2 regions of the Shewanella sp. M-Br genome follow, and region 1 is predicted to be linked to the other one. Evidence: predicted binding sites of a transcription regulator. Region 1 holds the regulator's gene; the other holds the start of a gene.

Region 1 (8,073 bases):
TGGTCTAAGCGCAAAGTTCTCGCTGAAAAAGTCGCCAGAGGCGACTTTTTTGTTTTCAGTGGTGGGCTAATTGAGTGATTAGCTTGCCGTGCTTCAATTAGACAATTTGTCCTTTATGAAGCGCACCTTGAGTGACCTGCACCACAAACATATCACTGCTCATTACCTTGGGATGACTTCAGCTTGATCCCTTTATCGATTTCACGTTCTGTATGGGAATAAGTCACAAGAATGACTTTTAGTGCCTAAAGGAGAATATGACTATGATAAGCAAAAATGTGTTAGTAGCCTTGAGTTTAAGTCCTGTCATCATGGTGACGGCTGTACAAGGAGTGCCGATGAAAGCCGAAGTGACCACAGGAGGTGCGTCGATAGAACTGCGCGCCGCAGGCAGTTTAAAGGCTGCGATGAGTGATATTATTGCTGCTTATCAAGCACAGTCGCAAATGAGTGTTGTAGCGCAATATGCGCCCTCAGGTTTATTGTTAAAACGTATTCAAGAGGGCGAGAAAGTCGATATCTTTGCCTCGGCGAATATGAAACATCCACAGGCATTAGTGGATTCGGGTCAGGGCGAAGCGGTGCAAATGTTTGCCCGTAATCAACTCTGCGCTGTTGCTCAAGACACAGTTCAGGTGACGAGTTCGACGTTACTCGATACCTTGTTAGATCCTAAGATTAAAGTCGGCACCTCAACCCCGAAAGCCGATCCCGCGGGTGATTATGCCTGGGCCGTTTTTGCTAAGGCCGAAGCGGTAAAACCCAATGCGAAAGCTGCGTTAGAGACCAAGGCATTACAACTGGCGGGCGGCCCTGAGAGCGTTAAACCGCCTAAAGATCGCAACCCCTATGGCTGGGTGATGGAAAACAAGCAAGCGGATATCTTTTTAACCTATTGCACTAATGCTGTGCTGGCTAAAAAAGAAGTGCCGAGTTTACAAATCATCGACTTACCGCAGGAGCTCGCCGTGGGTGCCGACTATGGTTTACTGGTTTTACAAGGCGCTAATACTGCCGCTAAGCCGTTAGCTGAGTTTATTCTATCGACAAAAGGCCAAGCGATTTTGAGCAGTTATGGTTTCCAACCTCCGGCAAAATAGCCTTCTTTAGTTTTCCTGCGGGATAAAAAACGGCACCTTTGAGGTGCCGTTTTTGTTATTAGCTCAAACTGTTAAAGCGTTAGTTCATCAAGTAGATCGTCGCTAACCCGAGGAAGGCGAACAGGCCAACCACGTCAGTGACTGTGGTGAGCACCATACCGCCGGCGAGGGCAGGATCGATTTTAAGTCTTTTTAAAATCAATGGAATACTCGCACCTGCAAGCCCTGCTACTGTCATGTTGATCAGCATGGCGCTACCAATTAATCCCGCCAGTGCCATATCATCCTTCCATAGCCACACGGCGACAAAGACTAAAATAGACCACATCAAGCCATTGAGAAAACCAATAGATAGCTCTTTACCGATAAGCCAGCGGGCGTTGCTTTGGCCGATATGGCCTAAAGCAATACCACGGATCACGAGCGCTAAGGTCTGATTACCGGCAACACCGCCCATGCTAGGGACAATCGTCATTAGGATGGCGATAGTGGCAAATTGCTCAATAGTGCCTTCAAACATATTGCTGACCGACGAGGCAAGCAGGGCGGCGAATAAGTTTATAGTGAGCCAGAGCGAGCGACGTAGGGTACTTTTTAGCACAGGACCAAAAGTATCTTCATCTCCGTCCATCCCCGCCATACCCATCATGGAATGTTCAGCATCTTCGCGGATAACATCGACTACGTCATCGATTGTGATACGCCCGAGCAGCTTACCATCACAGTCGACGACAGGTGCCGATACCCAGTCATTGCGTTCGAATTTCTGCGCGACTTCGCTGTCGGACATGCTCACCGGAATACTTTGAATATTGGGATCCATGATATTGCGAATTGTGGTGCTTGGCGCGCAAGTCAGCAGATCTGCCAGCCTAACACCGCCAAGGACTTTGTCCTGTTTGTCGACCACATATAAGGTATCTGTGGTGTCGGGTAGGTTGCCCCTTTGCCGAAGATAGCGCAGCACCACATCGATATTCACATCGGGTCTTAAGGTGACTGTATCCGTATTCATCAAGCTGCCGGCGGTCTCATCTGGATAAGATAGGGCTTGTTCTACCCTCAGGCGATTTTGCTCCGTCATCGACTGCAATACTTGTTTGTAAACGGCGTCGGGAAGACTTCGCAGAATATAGGCGAGATCGTCGGTGTCCATGCTTGCTGTCGCTTTCGCGACTCGCTCAGGGCTCATGCTGCGGATCAGTGGGTCTTTGAGTTCTTCACTCAACTCATCGAGTATGTCGCCTATTTGTTCCTGATCGATGAGCTGCCACAATACTTGTCTGGCACTTGGCGGTGATGATTCTAAGATCAGCGCGATATCTGAGGCGGCCATTTTTTGCAGCATATTACGCACATGCACGAACATGCCGCTGCTAAGCGCTTGGTTTAACTGGTCAAGACTATGTCCGGTGTGATCGTTTTCTGCATTATCTACGGGCATTTGTCCTCCATTGTGCGGCAAATTGGTTTGAGATCTTAGTGTTGGGCTAGGATTTTGCGGTGACTAAGCGTCAGTCGATGACATAGATTAAGACGGCTAAGGTAAGGTTAAGGCCAGCGCAATGACCGCTAGTGTAATCGCCTGTGGCTTGTATCGTCGAGCGACAAATGTTTTGCCATGTGTGAATGGCAAGTTTTTAAAACTAGACATGAAGTGAAACTAACGATGAAGTGCTTAGTGTGAAGTGAAACTAACAGGCTTCGTCAAACTTAGCGTCGATTAAGGCACAAATGGCATCGAGAGCCGGCTCTGCATCTGGGCCTTCGGCGATAAGCTTGATGGTTTTACCCATGCCAGTTTCAAGCATCAGCAAGCCAAGCACACTGGCGGCCGATGCTTGTTTATCGCCTTGGATTAAGGTGATGGTCGCATCAAACTCGGAAGCCAGTACCACCAACTTAGTGGCGGCACGGGCATGTAAACCGAGCTTATTACAGATGGTTATCTGACGTTCAAGCTTTGGCATTGTTGAGCTCTCGATGACGGGCATAAACTTTATGTTTACCGTTACTAAAGCGTTTTGCCAATTGCTCTGCGACGTAAACTGATCTGTGCTGTCCACCTGTGCAGCCAATGGCCACAGTTAAATAACTGCGATTGTTACGCTCGAGGTGCGGCAGCCAAGTCTCCAGTAAATTTTCTATTTGCCAGATGAACTTATTGACCAGTGGTTGGCGATTTAAGAACTCAGCCACGGGTTCATCTAAGCCAGTCAATGGCCGCAGCGCCAACTCCCAGTGGGGATTGGGCAGAAAGCGTACATCGAACATAAAGTCGGCTTCGGTGGGCATTCCGTGCTTAAAGCCAAAGGACTCGAAGTTGATCACGAGTTCTTTATCGACACTACCAAGGAGAATTTGTCTGACTTGGTCGCTTAAATCATAGATATTCAAATTCGACGTATCTATGTAGTGATCGACCAGTTTTGACATAGGCTCGAGCAGTTTCCCCTCCAGCTTTATCGCTTCTTGCAAAGAGACTCGGCTCTTCGACAAAGGATGCAAACGGCGGGTTTCGCTGTAACGCTTGAGCAGAATTTTATCGCTGGAGTTAAGGAAGAAGCTCGTTAACTCAGTATCTGGAGGTAGGCTAGCGAGTTGTTTCACTAAGACCTTATCCTGCTCAGGCATGTTACGCACGTCGACACTGATGGCGACGAGATCGTTACTGCCTTTGAGTTGCTCAAGCAAACTGCCAATCAATGGCAAGGGAAGGTTATCGACACAATAATAGCCGAGATCTTCGAGTACCCTAAGGGCGACAGATTTGCCTGAGCCTGAGCGGCCCGACACTATGACCAGTTTCATCCAGTGATTACCTGATAGAGTTCCGTTTCATCATGCGTCTTGCGTAATTGCTTTAATATTTGCTTGTCGCTCAGCTTTTCGGCCATGCAAGACAAGGTACTTAAGTGCTGCTGACATTGGTCTGCAGGCACCAGTAGTGCAAATAAAATATCAACAGGTTGCTTATCGATAGCATCAAATGCTATCGGCTCTTCACACTTAATTAGTATGGCAATGGGCTGATCTATATCGGCTAGTCGACCATGTGGAATGGCGATGCCGTTACCTATACCTGTGCTCCCCATCTTTTCGCGCGCCACTAGGCTTTCGAATATCTCTTGAGATGAGAGGGTCGGGTACTGGGCAGCGACTAAGTCGCTGATGAGTTCCAGTACCTTTTTCTTGCTGCCCGGAGTGGCGCAGGTAGTGCACTCCGGCCGCAGTATGGTACAAAGTTCCATTATTAGTGTTTTGTTAACTTCTCTTTGTGTTTAATAACCTGACGGTCAAGCTTGTCAATCAGGGCGTCTATAGCGGCATACATGTCAGCATGCTCTGAAGTTGCAAAAACTTCACCACCTATGAGGTTTATTCTCGCTTCAGCAATCTGTTGCATTTTCTCAACATTGAGCACAACGTGCACATTATTGATCTGTTCGAAATGGCGTTCAAGTTTTGAAAACTTTTCTTCTACATATGCACGTAACGATTCGGTAATTTCGACATGGTGTCCACTTAGGTTTATTTGCATAGAAACGTCCTCCGATATCCACTGTAGGTTATAAACTTTTACGCTGATTAGAAGGTGGAATAAGCATAGCCTCTCGGTACTTCGCAATGGTTCTGCGGGCTACGTTGATCCCTTGTTCTGCCAGAAGTTGTGCCATCTTACTATCGCTTAATGGTTTTTTCTGGTTTTCCGCTGCCACCAGTTTCTTTATAAAGGCTCTGATTGCTGTGGATGAGCACTCACCACCATCGTCAGTCCCGACGTGGCTAGAGAAGAAGTATTTTAGTTCAAAAAGTCCCTTAGGGGTATGCATGTATTTTTGAGTTGTGACCCGTGAGATGGTGGACTCATGCATTTCTACCGCTTCAGCAATATCGTTAAGCACCATAGGCTTCATGGCTTCTTCACCATACTCAAAGAAACCTTGCTGATATTGCACTATGCAATTAGCAACTTTAAGCAAAGTGTCGTTACGGCTTTCTAGACTCTTAATAAACCATTTAGCCTCTTGCAGATGGCCGCGAATAAATTGGCTATCGGCTTGGTTTTTTGTGCTGCGTGCCATAGAAGCATAATGTTGATTTACATTGATTTTGGGCATGCAGTCAGGATTAAGCTCAACGACCCAGCGGCCATTTTTCTTCGACACAGACACATCTGGGATAACGTATTCGTCATTATTGGGCGTGATCAACAAACCTGGGCGAGGATTGAGGGTTTGGATGAGTGCTATACCATCCCTTAATTCATCTTCTTTTAATTTAGTCTTACGCATCAACAACCTAAAATCACGGGCGGCGATCAGATCTAAATGATCTTTGATCAGCATACGGGCGTTTTCTAGGTTGGGAGTATCAGCGGCGAAATGCGACAGTTGGATCAGCAGGCATTCACTTAAATCGCGGGCGGCAACGCCTATGGGATCAAAATGCTGAATGCGCTTGAGTACGGCTTCGACTTCGTCAAGCTCAACTTCAGGATTGCCCATGGCTTCGAGAATTTCTTCAGTGCTTTGGGTGAGATAGCCCTGATCGTCGATTGCATCAATAATGGCGGTGGCAATGGCTAAATCGGTTTCAGAAAACGGCGTGAGGTTTTTTTGCCATTCTAAGTGTTCGTACAAACCTTCACTGGTCTCGCCTTGGAAGGGCATATCGTCTTCACGACTGCCGCCGGGGCCTGAGTTTGGGGAGGCGGTAAACACTTCATCCCATGTGGTGTCCATGGGGAGCTCATCGGGCATGGATTCTTTGGTTAGCGACTCTGCCGTGTCTATGGTGGAGCTGTCTTTTTCTGGTGGCAGAGTGCTAGATTCACTGAAATCCGTATCGGATAGCGTTTGGTTTACAGGGGTTTTAGTGGCGTCGAATTGATCCTCTTCCAGCTCGAGAAGGGGATTAGAATCTAATGCTTGCTGGATCTCTTGCTGCAGTTCTAATGACGACAGTTGCAACAGACGTATGGCCTGTTGTAATTGTGGCGTCATGGTTAACTGTTGACCCAGTTTGAGCTGGAGTGACGCTTTCATGTTACCGCTGATCCCTACGTTATTATTGTTGGATGAGGTCGCTTATTATTATCTTGAGTGAAGCCCAATGGCGGTATAAATTGCCTCCATTGGCTTCGCTCGATTAACTATAGCCTGAATTGTTCACCTAAGTACACAGCCCTAACTTGCTGATTGTCTAAGATCTCTGCTGGAGTTCCTTCGGCAATCAGGTTTCCGTGACTCACAATATAAGCATGTTCACATACATCTAATGTCTCGCGGACATTATGGTCTGTGATCAGTACGCCAAGGCCGCGACTTTTGAGTTGTTCGATAATCTTCTTGATGTCGATAACTGAAATAGGATCGACGCCGGCAAACGGTTCATCGAGCAAAATGAACTTAGGATTAGCGGCTAAAGCCCGCGCAATTTCGACGCGACGACGTTCGCCACCCGACAATGACATGCCTTGGCTGTCACGGATGTGGGTGATATGAAACTCTTCGAGCAGATGTTCTAGTTCTTCTTCTCGTTCTTCGTTTTTAAGTTCTTTACGAGTTTGCAGTACGGCCATGATGTTGTCATGAACAGTTAGCTTACGAAAGATACTGGCTTCCTGCGGTAAGTAACCTATGCCTTTGCGGGCACGCAGATGCATAGGATCTGCGGTTAAATCATCATCGTCGATAAAGATATGTCCCTTATCGCTCTTCACTAGCCCGACAACCATGTAAAAGGTCGTGGTTTTACCTGCACCGTTTGGACCGAGTAGGCCAACGACTTGACCGGTTTTTACCGTCAGACTGACGTCTTTAACCACTTGGCGACTCTTGTAACTTTTCGCCAGATTTTGTGCTCTTAAGGTGATTTGGGTCATTTAGAGTCCTGCTTTTTCACAGGTTTATCCGCTGGAGCATCTGATTTAGCATCATCTTGATAGTTTTCTGGCTGAATAATAGTGATCACGCGATCGTCACCACTGCCAGTACTCTCGGCCATCAATTTCTGTTGAATCATGTTATAGCGGATTAAATTGCCTGTAACTTGGCTACCCGCTTGATCTAATGACGCCATACCTTTCAGTGTTAAGGTGCGGCTTGCCATATCGTAACGAATTTCTTTCGCGCTGGCCGATGCAGGACGGCCATCGTCTAATATCTGGCTATACGTAGCAGGGTTGCCTGTGGCGACTAAAGTTTTGCTATTTTCACCTTCAGCGGAAAATGCACGCAGTTCATTTGCTTGGATTTTTATTGAGCCTTGGGTAACTTCAACCGGACCAAAGAAGATGATCTGGTTGTTTTTGATATCCGCAGTTTGGCTCACAGCTTTAATTTTGACTTCTTGCTTTAAGTCGCCCACTTTCGCGAAAGCACTCATGCTCATAATTAGCATTAGGCTGGCAAGTAATACGTTATTTTGCTTCATATGTTCCTACTACCTGACTGGTCAATTGCACTTCTTGCGCGTTGAGGTCGGCATAAAGGCCTTGGCCTTGAATATTAAAATCTTTCCCTGTGACGTAAATGGTGCGGTCAGAGGTCATTATCATCGTATTGAGATCGAGTTCCAGATAACTGGTGGACAAGGTCTGGATCGGTTCTTCTGGGCTAATGGCATCAATAATAACATTGTTTTCTAATACAACCTTGCCCGTTTCCTTGTTTAGCTTGCCCTGATCTGCTCTGAGTTGCCATTGTGCTTTACCTTGGTCTGGATAAACAAGATAAACAGGTTGAGTAAAGTAAGTTTGATTCGTTGAATCATAATGTTCCATGTGTTTCGCCGTCACACGGCTATTGACTAGCCCTTGTTCATTGAACTCAACACTGCGCAGATCTTCAACGATGAAATCTGGGGTATTTTGATCTTTTACTCTGTTATCGGTATCACCGCTGTGTTTGTTCTGGACCTGCCAGTAAAGCGCTAGTGCAGTTCCAAAAAAAGCGATAATCGCGAGTGT
Region 2 (8,073 bases), on a different contig from region 1:
GGCGATATTATTGCCCGCTTAGGCGGGGACGAATTTGTCGTGCTAGTCACTGATAATGATTATAAATATTTCCCTATGATTGTGGCTAATCGATTGCTCAAAGTGTTTGAGGACGTATTTTGTCTCGGTGATAACGATGTGCTTATTGGTGCCAGTATCGGTGTGGCTTTTTATAATGAAGCGGCTTCGAATAGTTCTGAGCTGATGAAATGTGCCGATATTGCTATGTATCGCGCTAAAAAAATGGGCCGAAACCAGATTCAGTTCTACTCAGAAGCTTTAGATAAAGAGGTGCGTTACCGTAATCATATCGAGTCGAGTTTGCGTATTGCCTTAAAAAGAAATGAATTTAAGGTTCATTATCAAGCGCAAGTGAATGCGAAAACCCATCAGTTGGTGGGGATGGAAGCCCTTATCCGATGGCAGCATCCTGTAGATGGCATTATCGCCCCAGATCAATTTTTACCCATAGCCGAAGAAATTGGATTAATGGAGGACATTGATGATTGGGTGCTTGAACAAGCTTGTACTCAGGCACAGGTGTGGCTAACCCAATTACAGCCGACAGGGAGAGAATTCACCATTGCCGTTAACCTGTCTGCATCGCAAATTGGAAATGAGAACCTGTTTGATAAAATCGCGAGTACGCTGACTAAGACAGGACTTCCTGCTGTAGCATTAGAGCTTGAAATTACTGAAAATTGCCTTATTGAAGATCCCCATGAACATGCCAAAATGCTTGATAGAATCGCCGAGTTAGGGGTGCGTTTTGCCCTCGATGATTTTGGGACGGGTTTTTCGTCCTTAGAACATATCAAATTATTTCCCATTAGCGTGCTGAAAATCGATAAAAGCTTTGTCGCTTCCTATGATAAGGATGATAAAGACACTCGTTTGCTCGCTGCATTACTTAACTTCGCCCATGGGTTTAATGTCATATCAGTAGCTGAGGGCGTTGAAACAATTGAGCAGGCTGAGTTTTGCACTTCTCGCCATTGTACTGTATTACAAGGTTATTTGTTTTCTCGTCCCTTAGATGCAACGGAGTTTGAGGCTAAGTATATTCTGCCGCTGTTAACTTAAACCGAGTTCCGAGTGTGATAGGTCTTGAAGTATTTCATTAGCATAATGATTTCGTCTGGTGAGGATTATTTTCTTGCTTTACACTGAGCAATAGACAAATATCAGCCCCTTTTTCTGTCGCTGTGCTTTTGGTGCCGCAGAACGGTTTATTCACTCATGCTTAAGTTGGTCACTCAGCAATGAAAATAGGTATTTTATCCCAATTCCCCCAGTTGTATTCAACACAACGCTTAGTCGCGGCTTGCCAAAGTCGTGGACATGAAGCGGTCGTGATCAATACGCTGAATTGCTACATGAATATTAATTCTATTAAACCTAGCATTCATTATGAAGGTACTGAATTAGTTGGGTTTGATGCCATCATTCCGCGTATTCATGCTAGCGTGACTTTTTATGGTTGTGCCGTTGTACGTCAGTTTGAAATGATGGGCGTATATGCCGCGAATGATTCAATCTCCATTGCGCGTTCGCGGGACAAATTGCGGGCACTGCAACTACTTTCCCGCAAAGGGATTGGCATGCCAGTGACGGGTTTTGCCAATAAGCCAAATGATATCCCAGATCTCATCAATATGGTGGGCGGCGCTCCGTTAGTCATTAAATTACTCGAAGGCACTCAAGGGATTGGTGTCGTACTCGCTGAAACTAAAACGGCTGCTGAGAGCGTGATTGAAGCATTCTTGGGGCTCAAAGCGAATATCTTAGTACAGGAATACATTAAAGAATCCAATGGTAGTGATATTCGTTGTTTTGTTGTCGGTGACAAGGTTGTTGCTTCGATGAAGCGTCAAGGTCCCGAGGGCGATTTCCGCTCAAATCTGCATTTAGGTGGTTGTGGTGAGGTGGTAAAAATCACCTCTGTTGAGCGTAAAATGGCTATTGCCGCTGTGAAGGCGATGGGATTGGTTGTCGCGGGAGTAGATATTTTACGTTCTAACCGTGGTCCACTGATCCTTGAGGTTAATTCGGCGCCTGGCATTGAAGGGATTGAGCAAACAACAGGGATTTCAGTGACTGAGCCCATTGTTGAGTATATCGAGAAAATGGTTGCGGCCCGTAAAACAAACCGGTCAATTATTGCCTAGTAGGTGATTGTGATAAAACGACGCCACTTTTTAAGGTGGCGTTTTGTTATGCTTAGAGCCTATAGATCAAAACTGTAGGAATATCCGAGTACTAGTTTGGCATCATCATCGGTGAGATCGGTATCTGAGACCATAAATGACACTGTGCCTATGCTGGTATCTGCACTGAGAGTCACGTTATAGTCGGCATAATTCTCTTCGCCAAACCAAGATTGGACGACATCACCGTTTGAGTAACCATAGTGCACTGATAAACTCAGCTTTTCAGTGAGAGGAACGGATACCGTCGCGGCAAGATAACTGAGATCTTTATTATCTAAAGGATCGGCGGCCAGATCGTCACCGGCATTGATGACTTGGGAGTAAGCCAGTTCGAGCCATTTCCACGTGACAGCAGCATGGAGCTCACCAAAATCAATACTGCCCGGTGCGTCTGGATAAGCGTAGTAGAGATAGCCAAAGTCGTAGCTGATGTCTTCAGTAATACTGCCGCCATAACCCGCATATAGATCAAGCTCGTAGCTAGTATCATCACCAAAATCCACATTCGATGCCCAAGTTCCCGCATAAAATCCAGAATCGTGGCTGTAGTCAAGGCCACCTTGGATTGCGACCGCATCTTTAGTTTGGGTCGCACCGCGCCATAGATAATTAGAGGTACCGCCAATGTTGCCTGATACGGCTGCAAAGGCGTTGCCTGCCAGTAACATTCCCGTCGATAAGGCCAAAACGCTGTACAGTGATTTCTTCATGCTCATCCCCTCGATTGACTTATTTATCGATTCACCATTGGCACACTCAAAGTCAGCTGTGGTCATTAGTGCATCTTGGTTTTTTTCTAAGGAAGGATTTGCTAATCACATGCCACTATTACAATGCTATGTAAAACAAGGTATTAGGACTCGCAATGTTAATGAAATGTTTTTGTTTGCCAGTTTGTGGGGCAGAGGCGCACTTTTGTTGTGCAAAAAACATTCAGTGCTTCACTGGGATTGGGCAAAAAAAAACGCCTCACAATGGAGGCGTTGTATTGAATTTTATAACTTAGTTTACGCTGTCACGTAGGGTTTTACCCGCTTTAAACTTAGGCACTGTCGCTTCAGCAATTTGAATTTCTTTACCCGTTTGTGGGTTACGGCCAGTGCGAGCGGCACGAGTCGCTGTTTCAAAAGAACCGAAACCTACGATGGAGATTTTGCCACCATTTTTCATTGATTCGGTAATAGCTGCTTCAAAAGACTTCAATGCGCGTGCTGCTTCTACTTTCGTAAGATCGGCATTTTCTGCAATTTTGGCGATTAGTTCAGTTTTGTTCATTTTTATTGTCTCTTCTTTCCGTAGATTTATTTGAAATAAGCGTGCCTAACATGCCATAAGGTTTAGCACTTGGAAAGCCTTTTGCGTCTAGCGTGCAGCAGGATGTTCAGTAAAGTGCAGAATATTTACTCAGTTCGTGACTTAAGTTTTATTCTGGTTTTATTCTTCTAACAGTTGATAGAGTAATTTTTTAACAAGTTTGGGTTCAAAGGGTTTGTCACATAAGGCATTTACACCCGCTTGGGACACATTGCTGAGGTGGGTATCGTTGGCTTCGGAAGACACCATCAAGATGGGAATGTGCGATTGTTGGCTTTCATTGCGGATAAATTGTGTCAAAGCTAGCCCATCTACACTCGGCATATTGTAATCCGTGATCACTAAGTCGAACATATTGTGTTTCATTAACGCTATGGCTTGCGCGCCATCCTCGGCCTCGGTAATCAGCTTCATCCCTAAGTTACCAATCGTACGTTTAATGACGTTTCTTGCCATACGGCTATCATCGACCACTAATACGCGCACATCTTGTACATCGAAATTACTCAGGTCGAGTTCATCGTGGCTGAGTAAATCAATCGTGGCATTCAATGCTGTACCTAAATGGTCGGCACTGAAGGGTTTAGGTAGAATCGCTACTACACCCGATTGGCGGAATATTTCAAGTTGCTCACGGCGGCACTCACTCGAGACCAGCATAAATTGGATATCTTTGCAGTCAGCGTTGGCCCTTAAGTAGCCCAAGAGATCGATGGCAGTGCCATCATCGAAATGCATGGCGCTCGCAATAAGGTCAGGTTTATGGCGAGCAATAATATCTTTAGCCGCTTCTATGTTTTCTGCGGTTTGAATGCTGAGAATGCCTTCTTGTTGTAAGCGCTGAATAATAATTCGACGCTGTGTCTCTGAAGGTTCTACCAAAAGAATGGAAAGTTCGCTGGGCGATAAATGGCTCATAGTCTACTTCAAGTTAAAAGTCGTAAGTATTTTACTGGGTCGCTAAGCTACGCTGTTGATAACAGCTTAGCAACAAAGTCCATTACTGAGTTTGGCGGGTCAAATAGTGTCTCGTGACCTTAGAAAATGCGATCCAATACTGCACGAGTAAAATAACAATAATGCTCACTGTGAGTGGCAACATAGGAATATTGTGACCAGAAACAACCACTTTTACATCCTCAGGGGTAATGCGATAGGCAATAATTGCTGTAATCCCCAGAGCCGAGAATCCTAAGGTTTGCATGCCAATATAAATTTTCAACACTAAGCTAGACCACGGCGCTCGTATGAGTATGCCAACGAGTACGGGGAGGACGCCTAGGGTGAATACATCAAGGGATTGAGTCATCACAGTACGCCAAAGTGCAGCAATGCTGAAGAGGCAATATAACGTGATCAGTAGTATAAGACGTTTAGGCATAGATTGAAGTGCACACCAGTAGCAAAGAAGATGAGCAAGTGTAGGAAATGCCCTAATCCGAGTCCAGTATAACCGTAATATCGTGTAGAATATGCCTTTTTGCTAGAGGCTCTAATAGGTGACGTTTATGACAGAAGTTGAGTTTTGGGGTTTAGTCACGCGAATGGAAGCGGCGCAATCACAGGAGTCTTTGACTCAAGCACTGAAGCAGAAACTTGCCGAATTGAGTAATGAAGAGTTAAAAGCTTTCGATAAAATCTTTGGTCAGCAGATGCGCCGTAGTTATCTGTGGTCTGTTTGGGGGGCGGCTTACATTATTACGGGTTGTGATTCTGAATATGCTTTTGCCGAGTTTAGGTGTTTTTTGATTTCACTCGGTAAAGAAATTTTCGAAGGTGTGGTTAATCAGCCTGACACCCTAGCACGTTTAGTCGCTTGGCCAGAGCGAGATGCCTATGCTTATCCCTTTGTGGATGAATACGATCTTATTGCAGGGCAATTATACGAAGATAGAACCGGTGAGGAACTGCCCTTTATGCCATCGGGCAAGGCGACGCCCGTAGGTAAAAAATTTAGCACTAAGCCCAAGGATTTAAAGCTGCAATACCCTGAACTGAGTGCCCGTTTTCCATTTTAGTCTTGGCAATACCTTACGAGCGCAAGCAAGCGTTGGTAGTGACATCGAAGGTCATGCCGTATTTAGGGCAGATGTCGCTCATAAACTCATGTTCTTGAACGGTTAATTGTTGACTAAAATCTTGCTTAAGCTGCTCTGTCATTTGATGCTCAGCCGCATTTTGCGCCTGAGCCAATTTACTCAAATGAACAGTAACAGCTTGTTGCTGGCTGATGGTCAATGGTGCAGCATGGCTTGAAAGGCTGATACTCGTTCCAATTGTCAGCAGTGCCAATAAAGCGAGTTTTCGTGAATATGGGTTGAATAGATAAGCCGTTTTTAGGTTCATAGGTAAGCTCCAAGTTAAAAATTACGTTTAACACGTTAGTTCTAAATCGTGCATCCTTAGACGGTAAAGAAAACGAGTTTTACTGTGAGGAGCTGAGTTTATTGTATAAATATTGAACCTATGCTGAATGGTTAGTTAGTGCTCATTCTTCATTTCTTCGCATTGAAATCCTTGCTTACGAGTATCGAACTGGCACATAGATCCACATTCCCAAGGCACATTGTCGTAGAAGGCAGATTGTTCGCGTGCAAAATCGCGGCAGGTATTATAGCTGTCAAAGTTATCAGTTTTTTTATACTTTCCTGAATCATAGCCATGGTTGTAGATAAAGGCTGACCAAGTTTTAGGGCCAGTATTTTTGTCACTCGGGGAGATAAACCAAATCGCACTTACGACGCAGGTAAACAGGATAAGAATGAACACAGGTACAACAGGGAATTTCATTTTTTATTAAGTGGGCAATGTAAACAATAGCGGAAGGATAACGCTTTTTTTGTCGTTATGCGCGTGAAATGTTCACAAATTGATAACTATGCACTTACTTGGTGCAATTCAGATACAAAAAGATACGTATCGGTTGTGATGGTTAAATAATATTTACTCAATTATACAAAAGCTTACGACACATTTTCTGTACTTATATCAGTTTTGCGTTAAGCTCTAGTTCAGGTTAGATTTTGTACTGTAGTTCTCAAGAAAGTTATCTAGGCCTTGGAGGCAAACATGAAAATTCAGTCCCTTTTACTCGCAGGTGTATTAAGTTGCAGTGCGGCTTGGGCGGCCGATGAAGCGCCTGTGGATCCCGTCACCGAAGATGGTGTGGTTAAAATTGTTTGGCAAAGTCCTAAAGATTATCGCGATATAAAATCATCAGGGGAGCTCCAATCCCGTTATGAGAAGCGCTTATTTGAGACCTTAACTGAAAACATCAATAAAGAAGCCGCGAAGATTTTAAAGCAAAATCAAAAGCTTGAAATGACCATTACCGATGTTGATCTTGCGGGTGATATGCGTCCAACATTTGGTGCGACCGCCAATGATTTACGCATTATCAAGGACATTTATCCGCCGCGTATGACTTTTTCCTATCAAGTTATAGAAAACGACAAAGTGATTATCGCGGGCGATGAAAAACTGTCGGATATGGGGTATATGGGTGGGATCCAATCTTTAAATGATAAACCTTTTATGTATGAAACCAAAATGTTAACCGAGTGGTTAAAGAAGACGATTGCACCACAACTTTAATGACTCATATCGGTCGGTAATGCTGAGGATTTAAGCTGTTTAGCTATGCCGTTAGTGCCTGAGTGTCGATAATCAGATGATTTTCTAACAGGTAAAATCCGTTATTTGCGGATTTTGCCTGTTTTTTTGCCCTAGCGCTTAAGGTCGATAGACTGTGTTCATGGGCGTTAAAGGTGAGTGCGGGTGGTAAAATGCCTACACATAGACTGATCAATTGATGGTAACAGGCTTCACCTTTTCTATCGTCGGCGAGCATTTCCTGGGCCAGCCAGTGATCTGCGCTATAAAATAAATGCTTATGGGTTTCAAAATCCGCTAGAATTCGCTGGCAACGGCTGATCATATGCTCACAGGTGCTGATAATGACAAAGTCATCGCCGCCGACATGGCCAACAAAGCAATTGTCGCTTTTATACTTCAGTAACAGATTCGCCACTTCACAAATCACTTCATCGCCACGGCAAAATCCATAAATATCGTTATAGGGCTTAAAGTTACACAGATCAAAATAGGCTAGATAAAAATGTTTCTTTTGGATCTTAAGGCGTTTTAATTCCTCTTGAATGGGCACATTACCCGGCAAGTCTGTAAGAGGATTTGCATGGCGCGCCATCTTAATTCTGTGCTCTGTGATCCTTTGTAGCAGATCCTTGGTATGGCCTATGCCGAGTAGTTTACCACGGCGAAGGATAATGAACTGTTGCGCTACCGTATTAGCACTCTCTGAGGTCAGTAATTGACTTACGATGGATAATGGTTCGTTGGCCTCAATCTGGATGACTTGCGGGTCCATCACTTCACTCACAGCATGATTTTCATGTAAGGCGCGACCATAGGGTGTGCTGAAGAGTTCAAGTAAGGTCGCGCGGCTGATAATACCGAGTGGCAACTGGTTATCGACCACTACAACCGCCTGTAATGCAGGTTGCGAGATAAAGGTGTCACTTAAAAATTT

What was found. The regulator sigma-54, encoded in region 1, starts transcription at its own class of promoters, with help from an activator protein. The targets are predictions, from matches to a motif close to GTTGGCACGNNNNTNGNNT.
Region 2: AAA952_RS14890 (TorF family putative porin) is a predicted target of sigma-54. The motif match lies at 3,019-3,037, and genes of this name have one in related genera.

What each region holds. Positions count from the first base shown of each region.
Region 1 is NZ_BJBV01000010.1:51,210-59,282, forward strand. It holds gene AAA952_RS10145 (molybdate ABC transporter substrate-binding protein) at 264-1,100, shown strand; gene mgtE (magnesium transporter) at 1,180-2,544, opposite strand; gene AAA952_RS10155 (HPr family phosphocarrier protein) at 2,795-3,070, opposite strand; gene rapZ (RNase adapter RapZ) at 3,057-3,911, opposite strand; gene ptsN (PTS IIA-like nitrogen regulatory protein PtsN) at 3,908-4,351, opposite strand; gene hpf (ribosome hibernation promoting factor) at 4,354-4,641, opposite strand; gene AAA952_RS10175 (RNA polymerase factor sigma-54) at 4,670-6,148, opposite strand; gene lptB (LPS export ABC transporter ATP-binding protein) at 6,256-6,987, opposite strand; gene lptA (lipopolysaccharide transport periplasmic protein LptA) at 6,984-7,538, opposite strand; gene lptC (LPS export ABC transporter periplasmic protein LptC) at 7,525-8,073, opposite strand, start outside.
Region 2 is NZ_BJBV01000017.1:32,789-40,861, forward strand. It holds gene AAA952_RS14880 (putative bifunctional diguanylate cyclase/phosphodiesterase) at 1-1,083, shown strand, start outside; gene rimK (30S ribosomal protein S6--L-glutamate ligase) at 1,263-2,168, shown strand; gene AAA952_RS14890 (TorF family putative porin) at 2,228-2,920, opposite strand; gene AAA952_RS14895 (HU family DNA-binding protein) at 3,213-3,485, opposite strand; gene AAA952_RS14900 (response regulator) at 3,645-4,442, opposite strand; gene AAA952_RS14905 (hypothetical protein) at 4,525-4,905, opposite strand; gene AAA952_RS14910 (DUF4240 domain-containing protein) at 5,033-5,542, shown strand; gene AAA952_RS14915 (hypothetical protein) at 5,556-5,870, opposite strand; gene AAA952_RS14920 (hypothetical protein) at 6,006-6,314, opposite strand; gene AAA952_RS14925 (DUF3016 domain-containing protein) at 6,594-7,118, shown strand; gene AAA952_RS14930 (GGDEF domain-containing protein) at 7,162-8,073, opposite strand, start outside.